One region of the Aminobacter aminovorans genome, then DNA from elsewhere that is predicted to be linked to it. Evidence: predicted binding sites of a transcription regulator. Region 1 holds the regulator's gene; each other region holds the start of a gene.
What was found. The regulator LexA, encoded in region 1, represses DNA repair genes until DNA is damaged. The targets are predictions, from matches to a motif close to TGTTCNNNNTGTGTTCNG.
Positions count from the first base shown of each region.

Region 1 (3,276 bases):
CTCGATCTCGGGCCTGCACATGGCAATGGTCGCGGGAACCATCATGCTGCTGATGCGGCTGTCCTTCGCTGCCTTTCCCGCCTTCACCTCATGCCGGCCGGTCAAGAAATATGCGGCAGGTGCTGCCCTGGCTGCGACCGGAGGCTATCTGTTCATTTCCGGCGCCGAGGTCGCGGCGCAGCGCAGTTTCATCATGCTGGCGGTGATGCTGACGGCAGTGCTGTTCGATCGCGCAGCACTCACCATGCGCAACCTCGCAATCTCCGCCGTCGTGGTGATCCTGATCTCGCCCCATGAGGTCGTCGGGCCGAGCTTTCAGATGTCGTTTGCCGCCACAGCCGCCCTTGTCAGTGCCTATGCCTGGTGGTCTGAAAGGCGGGAAGAACAAGCGATGCCGGTCGTCCAAAGGTCGCTGCCGTCGAAGATCTGGCACTGGTCTGCGGCAGTTGCGGTCGGCCTCGTCGCGACCTCGGTGATTGCCGGGCTGGCGACCAGCGTGTTCGGCGCCTGGCATTTTCAACGCGTATCGCCGCTCAGCCTGTTCGCCAATCTTGCAGTCACGCCGCTTGTGTCGGTCCTGGTGATGCCTTTCGCGGTCATGGCAGGGATTTTCATGCCGCTCGGGCTCGACGGCCTCTTCCTCGACACGATGGGGGCCGGCCTGAAAGGAATGATTGGCATCGCCACGTGGTTCTCGGCATATTCGCCGGTCGACGCGGTTGGCCTTGTTTCGCCGCATGCAGTGCTGCTGTTCACCGCAGCACTCGTCATTGCGTCGACGGCGACGACCTGGCTGCGCATAGCGGCACTGCCCTTCGCTGCCCTAGGACTGCTGATGGTGGTGGAAACGGAAACGCCAGACGTCCTCGTTTCGGAAGACGGCCGCCTCGTCGGCGTGCCGGTCGGCGGCGGCAAGCTGGCCGTCAATCGCGCCCGGCCGAACCAATTCACCGTCGACAACTGGCAGCGCGCGCTGATGGCCGAAACTGTCGTCAGCCCGGCACGCCCGGCGATGGATCGCGCCGCCGGTACGGACAATTCATCCGACCCGAGTGCGAAAAAACCGTCAGTGAATGTCGCGGCCGCAGGAAACTTCGTCTGCGGCGAGGAACTCTGTGCTGTCCAAGGAGCGGCGGGCGAGCGGATCATCCATGCGGCGAATGCTGAAGCCGCTGCACGTGCCTGCGACAGCGCGGATTTCATCGTGGTCGACGATGCCACGGCCGGCGGAATCTGCTCCGGGGCGACGTCGACCGCGCCTGTTGTGCTTACCAAGCGCGAACTGGCGCGCCTCGGCAGTGCCGCGATATTCATCACGCATCAGACAGCAAGCAGCCTGAAGATCGACATTCGCCACGCCGTGCCAGAACCCTACCGCCCGTGGCACATCCAGCGCCAGTTCTCACGCGAAGCACGGGGACTGGCGTCCTACAAGCGTGCCGAGAGACCTCCGAAAGCGCCGACGGCGCAACCTACGGTACAGCCAGAGAGGCCGACACCCGCCCCAACGCAGTCACCAGCAGCGTCACCATAGCCAAGCGCAGATCGGCCGGGTAGCGGATTGCGGTCGGCATACTGAACAGTCACAGACGGTAGTCAAAGCCGCCCTTCGATGTTTGCAGTCCGCAATCTCCGAAAATCAGTAGCGGCGGATCAGTCCGACAAGCTTGCCCTGCACCTTGACCCTGTCGGGCCCGAAGATGCGGGTTTCGTAAGCGGGATTGGCGGCCTCGAGTGCGATCGAGGCGCCCTTGCGGCGGAAGCGCTTGAGCGTCGCTTCCTCATCGTCGACAAGGGCGACGATGATCTCGCCCGGATTGGCCGTGGTCGAACTGCGGATGACGACAGTGTCGCCGTCGAAGATGCCGGCCTCGATCATCGAGTCGCCCTTGACCTCAAGCGCGTAATGCTCGCCGCCCATGATCATGTCAGGCGGCACTGAAATCGAATGGGTCTTGTGCTGGATGGCGTCGATCGGCACACCGGCCGCGATGCGTCCCATGACGGGAATGGCAACCGCCGATGCAACATCGTCGTCATTGCCGGCCGACATGCTGCGTGAAGGATCCGGTTTGCGTCCAAGGCTGCCCTCGATGACGCTGGGCGAGAACTTCCTCGCCGCGTTCAGGCCTGGCGCGATGGAATCGGGCAGGCGCAGCACTTCGAGTGCACGGGCCCGGTTGGGCAGGCGCCTGATGAAGCCGCGCTCTTCCAGAGCTGTGATCAGGCGATGGATGCCGGACTTGGAGGCGAGGTCGAGTGCTTCCTTCATCTCGTCGAACGACGGCGGAATGCCCGCCTCCTTCAGCCGCTCGTGGATGAATAGCAAAAGCTCGTGTTGTTTGCGCGTCAGCATCGCCACCCCCGAGGAATCAGAAGAAAAACAAACCCAGAACAAACACTATATGTTCCAGTTGTGTTCCGCAACCGTTGATATTTCGTGAAGGCTGGAGGCGCTTGCTTCAGCGAAGCATCATCACCTGGCAGGCGCTGCCGGCATCGATCGCCGGTGCGAAGGGCGCCCGCACGATGGCGCAGTTGGCGGCGGCCAGCGTGCGCAGCATCGAGGAATCCTGGACCAGGTAAGGCGTGACGACGAGACCCTCAGAGGTTTCACGCGCGGCCGCACGGACGAAATCCTGGCGCAGATCATTGGCGGCCATTGCCGTGTCGAGAATGCCCGTGCGCATGTCGTGCGAATAGGAACGTCCACCGAGCTTCGCCACCAAGGGCTTCAGGAAGATCTGCGAGCAGATCAGGCTGGCGACCGGATTTCCCGGCAGGCCGACGCAGCGGCTGGCGCCAAGCCGGCCGAACATCAGCGGCTTGCCGGGCCGCATGGCGATTTTCCAGAAGTTGAGAGCCATGCCGAGATCGGTGAGGACTCGATGGACGAGGTCATGGTCGCCGACCGAAGCACCGCCCAGCGTGACGATCACGTCAGCGTCCGCTGCGAGCGCCTTCGCCACCAATGCGGCGATTGCCTCGGTGCGGTCAGCGGCGATGCCGAGATCGAGCACGCGCGCGCCGACCGATTGAACGATCGCCGCGACACCATAGGCGTTGGAGGCAATGATCTGATCGGGTCCGGGGTTGCTGCCCGGCGGCAGCAGTTCGTCCCCGGTGGCGATGATGGCTACCAGAGGTGCCCGTAGCACTTCGACGCCGGGATGGTTGGCAGCCGCGATCAGCGAGAGCGCTGCCGGGTCGAGCACGCGTCCGGCATCCAGAATGAGGTCGTCCTGCTTGAAGTCGAGACCCCTGGCGCGGATATTG
Region 1 covers NZ_UFSM01000001.1:3,023,704-3,026,979, forward strand. Annotated here, with positions in the region: gene DY201_RS14905 (ComEC/Rec2 family competence protein) at 1-1,534, shown strand, start outside; gene lexA (transcriptional repressor LexA) at 1,640-2,356, opposite strand; gene DY201_RS14915 (molybdopterin molybdotransferase MoeA) at 2,463-3,276, opposite strand, start outside.

Region 2 (3,276 bases), 610 kb from region 1:
CCTTGTGCACGCCGCCGATACCGCCGGTGGCGAACACCTTGATGCCGGCGAGGTGCGCTGCGATCATCGTCGCCGCCACCGTCGTTCCGCCGGTGCGGCTTTCGGCGACCGCATAGGCGATGTCGGCGCGCGACAACTTCATCGCACCGCCGGTCATGGCAAGCGATTCGCGCTCGCCGTCGGACAGGCCGATCTTGATGCGGCCACCGATGACCGCGATCGTCGCCGGAATGGCGCCTTCGTCCGAGATGATCTTCTCGACATTGGCCGCCATCGCCGAATTGTCGGGATAGGGCATGCCGTGGGTGATGATGGTGCTTTCGAGCGCGACGACAGGCTTGCCGGCGGCAAGGGCTGCAGCGACAGGCGCATGGATGTCGATGAACGGACGGGCGGTTTCAGGCGTCATGTTGGTCTCCTTAAGCCGCGTCATGCCATTTCCCGGGCTTGCGGCACAAGAGCCAGCGCCGCGTCAAAATCTGCCTGTGCCAGCTCCGGCACCGCCGACGCACTTTCTATGGCCAGTACGGCAGCGGCAATGCCCTCGCGCAGCGCGTGCTCCAGTGGCAGGCCGCGCATCAGCGCCACAGTCGTTGCACCCGCCAGCGCATCGCCGGCTCCGGTCACATCGACGATCCAGCGCGGGGCAGGTGGGGTGATCTCGATCAGGCCCGCAGCATCATAGGCAAAGACGGAGCTGCCGCCTGCGGTGACGACGCCGCGCCTGAGCCCTGCCTCGCGCAGGCCGCGAGCTATCGCATCAGGGGTGGAATCGGCTGCGATATCAGCCAGCACCGCCGCCTCGCGCCGGTTCATGTAGAGGCAGGCGAGTTTGCCGAGGACAGGCACCAGCCGCACCGCCTTGGCCGGCGAGATTGCGATGGCGAACAGCGGTTTGCCGGAAATCTCGCCGAGCCTGGCCAGCGCCGCCTCGGGCAGGTTGGCGTCGCACAAAACGGCGTCGGCTGCCGCCACCGCCTCGCGTGCCTTGGCGCGCCTGAGTTGCTTGGCGAAGGCAAGCTCATACAGCCCCATGTCGGCCAATGCAGCCACCACGTCGCCGTCGCGGTCGAGCAGGGCGGTGTAGCTAGGCGTTGCCCGATCGAGAAAAATGGCCGACAGGTCCTCGATGCCGTTGGCCACGATCTCCGACGCCACGGTTTCGCCTGCCGCATCGCCGCCGCGCACCGACATCAGGGCGCCGGCTGCCCCGCGGCGAACCGCGCCTCGCAACGCGTTGAAGGCGCCGCCGCCGACCTCCTCGCTCATCGAACCGGGGATAGAGGCGCCCGGCACGAATGGCGCCGTCATGCGTCCGCGCCGGTCGACATGGGCGCCTCCGATGGCGAGGATCTTGGGTGAGTTCATGCTGAGGCTGTCCGGTGTGCGTTTAAGGCGGCGAACTTAGTGTTCCACGCGGGAGGCGGCAACCGCCAGCGATTCGCCAAGACCCGTTCTGCCGAGGAACGGGCTGTCAGGTCGAGACGGCATCCGATTATGCACAGTTTGCAAACAAAAAAAGAACATGTGCAGGAAAGTCATTTTATTTCAACAATTTGACTGCTCTTGCCAAATGTGAACAAAACCAGTACAAAATTATATCGGCGTCGGACGGTCCGGCCTTCATTGACGACTACGGGGTGATGTATCATGGCTCAGAATTCATTGCGGCTTGTAGAGGAAAATTCGGTGGACAAATCCAAGGCTCTGGACGCGGCGCTGTCGCAGATCGAACGCGCCTTCGGCAAGGGCTCGATCATGCGCCTGGGCGCCAATGAGCAGGTTGTCGAGATCGGAACTGTCTCTACCGGCTCGCTCGGCCTTGATATCGCGCTCGGTGTCGGCGGCCTGCCGCGCGGACGCATCATTGAAATCTACGGCCCGGAAAGCTCGGGCAAGACGACGCTCGCCCTCCACACCGTGGCCGAAGCCCAGAAGAAGGGCGGCATCTGCGCCTTCGTCGACGCCGAACACGCGCTCGACCCGGTCTATGCCCGCAAGCTCGGTGTCGATCTCGAGAACCTGCTGATCTCGCAGCCCGACACGGGCGAGCAGGCGCTTGAGATCTGCGACACGCTGGTTCGCTCCGGTGCCATCGACGTGCTGGTCGTCGACTCGGTGGCGGCGCTCACCCCGCGTGCCGAAATCGAAGGCGAGATGGGCGAGTCGCTGCCCGGCCTGCAGGCCCGACTGATGAGCCAGGCGCTGCGCAAGCTGACGGCTTCGATCTCGCGCTCCAACACAATGGTCATCTTCATCAACCAGATCCGCATGAAGATCGGCGTCATGTACGGCTCGCCGGAGACCACCACCGGCGGCAACGCGCTCAAGTTCTATGCTTCGGTCCGCCTCGACATCCGCCGCATCGGCTCGGTCAAGGACCGCGACGAGGTCGTCGGCAACCAGACCCGCGTCAAGGTGGTCAAGAACAAGCTGGCCCCGCCCTTCAAGCAGGTCGAGTTCGACATCATGTATGGTGAAGGCGTTTCCAAGACCGGCGAGCTCGTCGATCTCGGCGTCAAGGCCGGCGTGGTGGAGAAGTCGGGCGCCTGGTTCTCTTACAATTCGCAGCGCCTCGGCCAGGGACGCGAGAACGCAAAACTGTTCTTGCGTAACAATCCCGACGCGGCACGCGAAATCGAACAGCTGCTCAGGCAGAATGCCGGGTTGATCGCCGAGAAGTTCCTTGAGAACGGCTCGCGCGAGGAAGACGACGGCGACGAAGCGAGTGCGATGTAGGCACTTGGGAGGGCGGTCCTGCGGTTGCTGGACCGGACCCGATACAGACGATCTGAGCGACCGCCGGCCCTTGCGCCGGCGGTTTGCGTTTGTGAAGACGGCTTCGGTGATCGGGGCGGCGGGATTGCGGGCTTTTGCCGGTCCGGTGTTTCTGGACAGGGTTAAGGTGGGCCGCTAAAAGGCCAGTTCCAATTTCCGCCTGCAAAGGGCGGGGTGCATCTGTTCAGGGCGGCGATCAAAGGCGGCAATATGAGTGGCGTGAACGAGATCCGGTCGACATTTCTCGACTACTTCAAGAAGAACGGACACGAGGTCGTGGCCTCCAGCCCGCTCGTTCCGCGCAACGACCCGACCTTGATGTTTACCAATGCCGGCATGGTGCAGTTCAAGAACGTCTTCACTGGCCTCGAGACGCGTTCCTATTCGCGCGCAGCGACCGCGCAGAAGAGCGTGCGCGCCGGCGGCAAGCACAACGACCTCGACAATGTCGGCTACACCGCGCGCCATCTCACCTTCTTCGAGATGCTCGGCAATTTC
Region 2 covers NZ_UFSM01000001.1:3,631,482-3,634,757, reverse strand. Annotated here, with positions in the region: gene DY201_RS17950 (pseudouridine-5'-phosphate glycosidase) at 1-409, opposite strand, end outside; gene DY201_RS17945 (carbohydrate kinase family protein) at 430-1,368, opposite strand; gene recA (recombinase RecA) at 1,651-2,739, shown strand; gene alaS (alanine--tRNA ligase) at 2,989-3,276, shown strand, end outside.
Region 2: a site for LexA is predicted at 1,509-1,526, ahead of recA (recombinase RecA). Genes of this name have one in related genera too.

Region 3 (3,276 bases), 1.9 Mb from region 1:
TCAAGCGCTCGGTTCGTCCGCCGATTTCGATTTCGCACCATGCGCCGGGGAAGGGCGATAGGCCGCGGATATTGTTGTCGACCGCCGTCGCCGGGAAGGTCCAATCGATCCGCGTCTCCGCTTTATCGATTTTTTTGGCGTAGGTCACGCCTTCCGATCGCTGCGGCATTGTTTCCAGCCTGCCTGCTTCGAGCTCGGCCAGCGCCTCGACCATCAGCAAAGCCCCCACCACCATCAGACGGTCGTGCAGCTCGCCAGCCGTCATGTCGGGTCCAATCGCGACTTTTTCAAGTCGCGCCACCGGCCCGGTGTCCAATCCCTCTTCCATCTGCATGACCATCATGCCAGTCTCCGTGTCGCCCGCCATGATGGCGCGCTGGATAGGAGCCGCCCCGCGCCAACGCGGAAGAAGCGAGGCATGGCCGTTATAACAGCCCAGTCGCGTGCCTTCGAGAATGGGTTTCGGCAGCAGCAGGCCATAGGCGACGACGACGGCGACATCGGCCTCGAGGCCGGCGAAGGCGACCTGCTCGGCCTCGCCTTTCAGCGACAGCGGCGTGCGTATCTCGATGCCCAGCCGCTCGGCCTCGCGCTGCACCGGCGACGGCGTCAGCTCAAGCCCGCGACGGCCGGCAGCGCGCGGCGGCTGCGAATAGACGGCAACGACCTCGTGGCCGGCCTCTGATATTGCGCGTAGCGTCGGCACGGAAAAATCCGGCGTACCCATAAAGATGACACGAAGGCTCATTCTGCCAGGCAATCCCGCACAGCCCCGGGCGGCGTCGGCCGACCGTTCAGGCCATCGCTTCAAAAGGGTTTACAAGCTTCAGGTCAAGCCCGTCGAAGTTGCTGGCCAGCCAAGCCCTACCCCACCATGCGGCTCGGCGGACGGTCCTTGGCGAGCTTCTTGAACTTCTTCATCACCATGTCGCGCTTGAGCTTGGAGATGTAGTCGATGAACAGAACGCCGTCCAAATGGTCGATCTCATGCTGCAGGCAGGTGGCCAACAGGCCGTCGGCCTCGACTTCCTGCTCCTTGGCATTCTCATCAAGATATTTGACCCGCACCTTGGCCGGGCGCTCGACCTCGGCATAATAATCCGGGATCGACAGACAGCCTTCCTCATAGACAGAGCGGTCGTCGCTGCGCGAAACGATCTCGGGATTGATGACCGTCATCGGCGCCGGCTCCTCGCCTTCCTTGGCAAGGTCGATCACCAGCATGCGCAGCGGCTCGCCAACCTGGATGGCCGCAAGGCCGATGCCCGGCGCGTCATACATGGTGTCGAGCATGTCGCGCGCGAATTTGCGGGTGGCGTCGTCGATGCGCTCGACCGGCTTGGAAACCAGGCGCAGGAGCGGATCGGGCAGGATGATGAGCGGCTTGATAGTCATGCGCATCAACTAGGATGTCAGGCGAAAACCGTCAACAGGGCTCGATCCGGGATGTTCCCCTTTTGATCTGACCCATTGGTGCGAATCGGCTATGGTGCGGGCCATGAACGAGCTTTCCAGCATCCTGTCCTCCCCCATCGCCCAGCTTGGCGCCTCCATGCTCACGCTCGGGCAAGCCATGTTGTTCGCCGCCCTCCTGTTCGTCGCGCTGGTCGTCGTCCTGATGGTCGCGCTGTGGCGCTCGGCCAAGGCACGCGCGGTTGCTGCCGCGGAGGCCGCCGACCACGCCCGCGATGCCGAGGCCCGCATGGCGGGCATCCTGCAGGCGCAGGCCGAGATGCAGGGACGGTTGGGCACGGTGGCCGAAATCTTCGGGTCGCGCCAGGCGGAGCTGACCCAGTCGCTCAGCCAGCGGCTCGACGCCATGACCGGCCGCCTTGGCCAGACCATGGCCGAGCAGACCAAGTCGACGCATGACAGCCTGGCCAAGCTGCAGGAACGGCTGGCAGTCATCGACACCGCCCAGGGCAACATCCAGTCGCTCGCCGGCCAGGTGGTGCAGTTGCAGGCGATCCTGTCCAACAAGCAGACGCGCGGCGCTTTCGGCCAGTCGCGCATGGAAGCCATCGTCGCCGACGGCCTGCCGCTCGGCGCCTATGAATTCCAGGCGACGCTGTCGAACAACAATCGGCCGGACTGCCTGGTCAAGATGCCGAACGGCGCGCCGTCGCTGGTGATCGACGCCAAATTTCCGCTCGAGGCCTGGAATGCCATCCGGGCCGCAGCCGATGCCGAGGGTGCGTCAGACGCGCAGAAATATGCCGCCCAGGCTTTCCGGCGCGATCTCGAGGTCCACATCAAGGCCATCGCCGACAAATACCTGATCTCGGGCGAGACCCAAGACACGGCATTCATGTTCGTGCCCTCGGAATCGATCTTCGCCGAGATCCACGAGAACTTCGAATCGCTGGTGCATAGGGCCCACCGCGCCCGGATCGTTATCGTCTCGCCGTCGCTCCTGATGCTGTCGATCCAGGTCATCCAGGCGATCCTCAAGGACGCCCGCATGCGCGAACAGGCCCATCTCATTCAGGGCGAGGTCATCCGCCTGATGGAGGATGTCGGCCGCCTCGACGAACGCGTGCGCAAGCTGCAGACGCATTTCGGCCAGGCCAGCAAGGACATCGATGACATCCTGGTGTCGTCGTCCAAGGTCACCAAGCGCGGCGAGAAGATCGAAGCCTTGGAGTTCGGCAGCGGCCATGCCGCCGAATCCGAGGAAGCGCCGCGGCAGCCCGCGCGTGCGGCCGATTCCAAGACCGGCCAGCTCCGCCTGCGCGTCGTGGAAGAAGATTAGGCCTTCTCCACCGTCTCCATGCCGTCGAACTCCGGCAGCCAGTGCAGCGCCGAGCGATACCAGACCTGCTTGCGCGGCACCAATTGCTCGCGCTGGTCCGAGGTGCCGGTCCTCAGCCCATAGACCTTGGGCCCATCGCCCACGGAAGTGGCGAACAGGTGCGAGCCGCATTCGGGGCAGAAGCCCTGCGCACGCTTGTTGCCGCTCTCGCCTGTCTTGACGTAGATTTTCGGCACTCCCGAAAACGCGATCTTGTCCTCCGGCACCGGCACGGTGACGCGAAAAGCCGTTCCGGTCAGCTTCTGGCAATCGGTGCAATGACAGATGGCCGTCTTTTCGGGGTCGACTTCGGCCTTGTAGGTAATGGCGCCGCAATGGCATCCGCCTTCGATCTGCACTTCGAAATCCTCCTGTCCTGCAACGCGCGGTTCCGCGGCACACTAGCCGCCCTCGGGTACCGGTGTCTCTGCCTCAGCGTTTACGATCCGATCACGACGCAGCTGCCATCGCTCCGCTGTCTGCGG
Region 3 covers NZ_UFSM01000001.1:4,947,519-4,950,794, forward strand. Annotated here, with positions in the region: gene fmt (methionyl-tRNA formyltransferase) at 1-748, opposite strand, end outside; gene def (peptide deformylase) at 865-1,395, opposite strand; gene DY201_RS24420 (DNA recombination protein RmuC) at 1,499-2,752, shown strand; gene DY201_RS24425 (GFA family protein) at 2,749-3,150, opposite strand; gene DY201_RS24430 (cation diffusion facilitator family transporter) at 3,193-3,276, opposite strand, start outside.
Region 3: a site for LexA is predicted at 1,448-1,465, ahead of DY201_RS24420 (DNA recombination protein RmuC). Genes of this name have one in related genera too.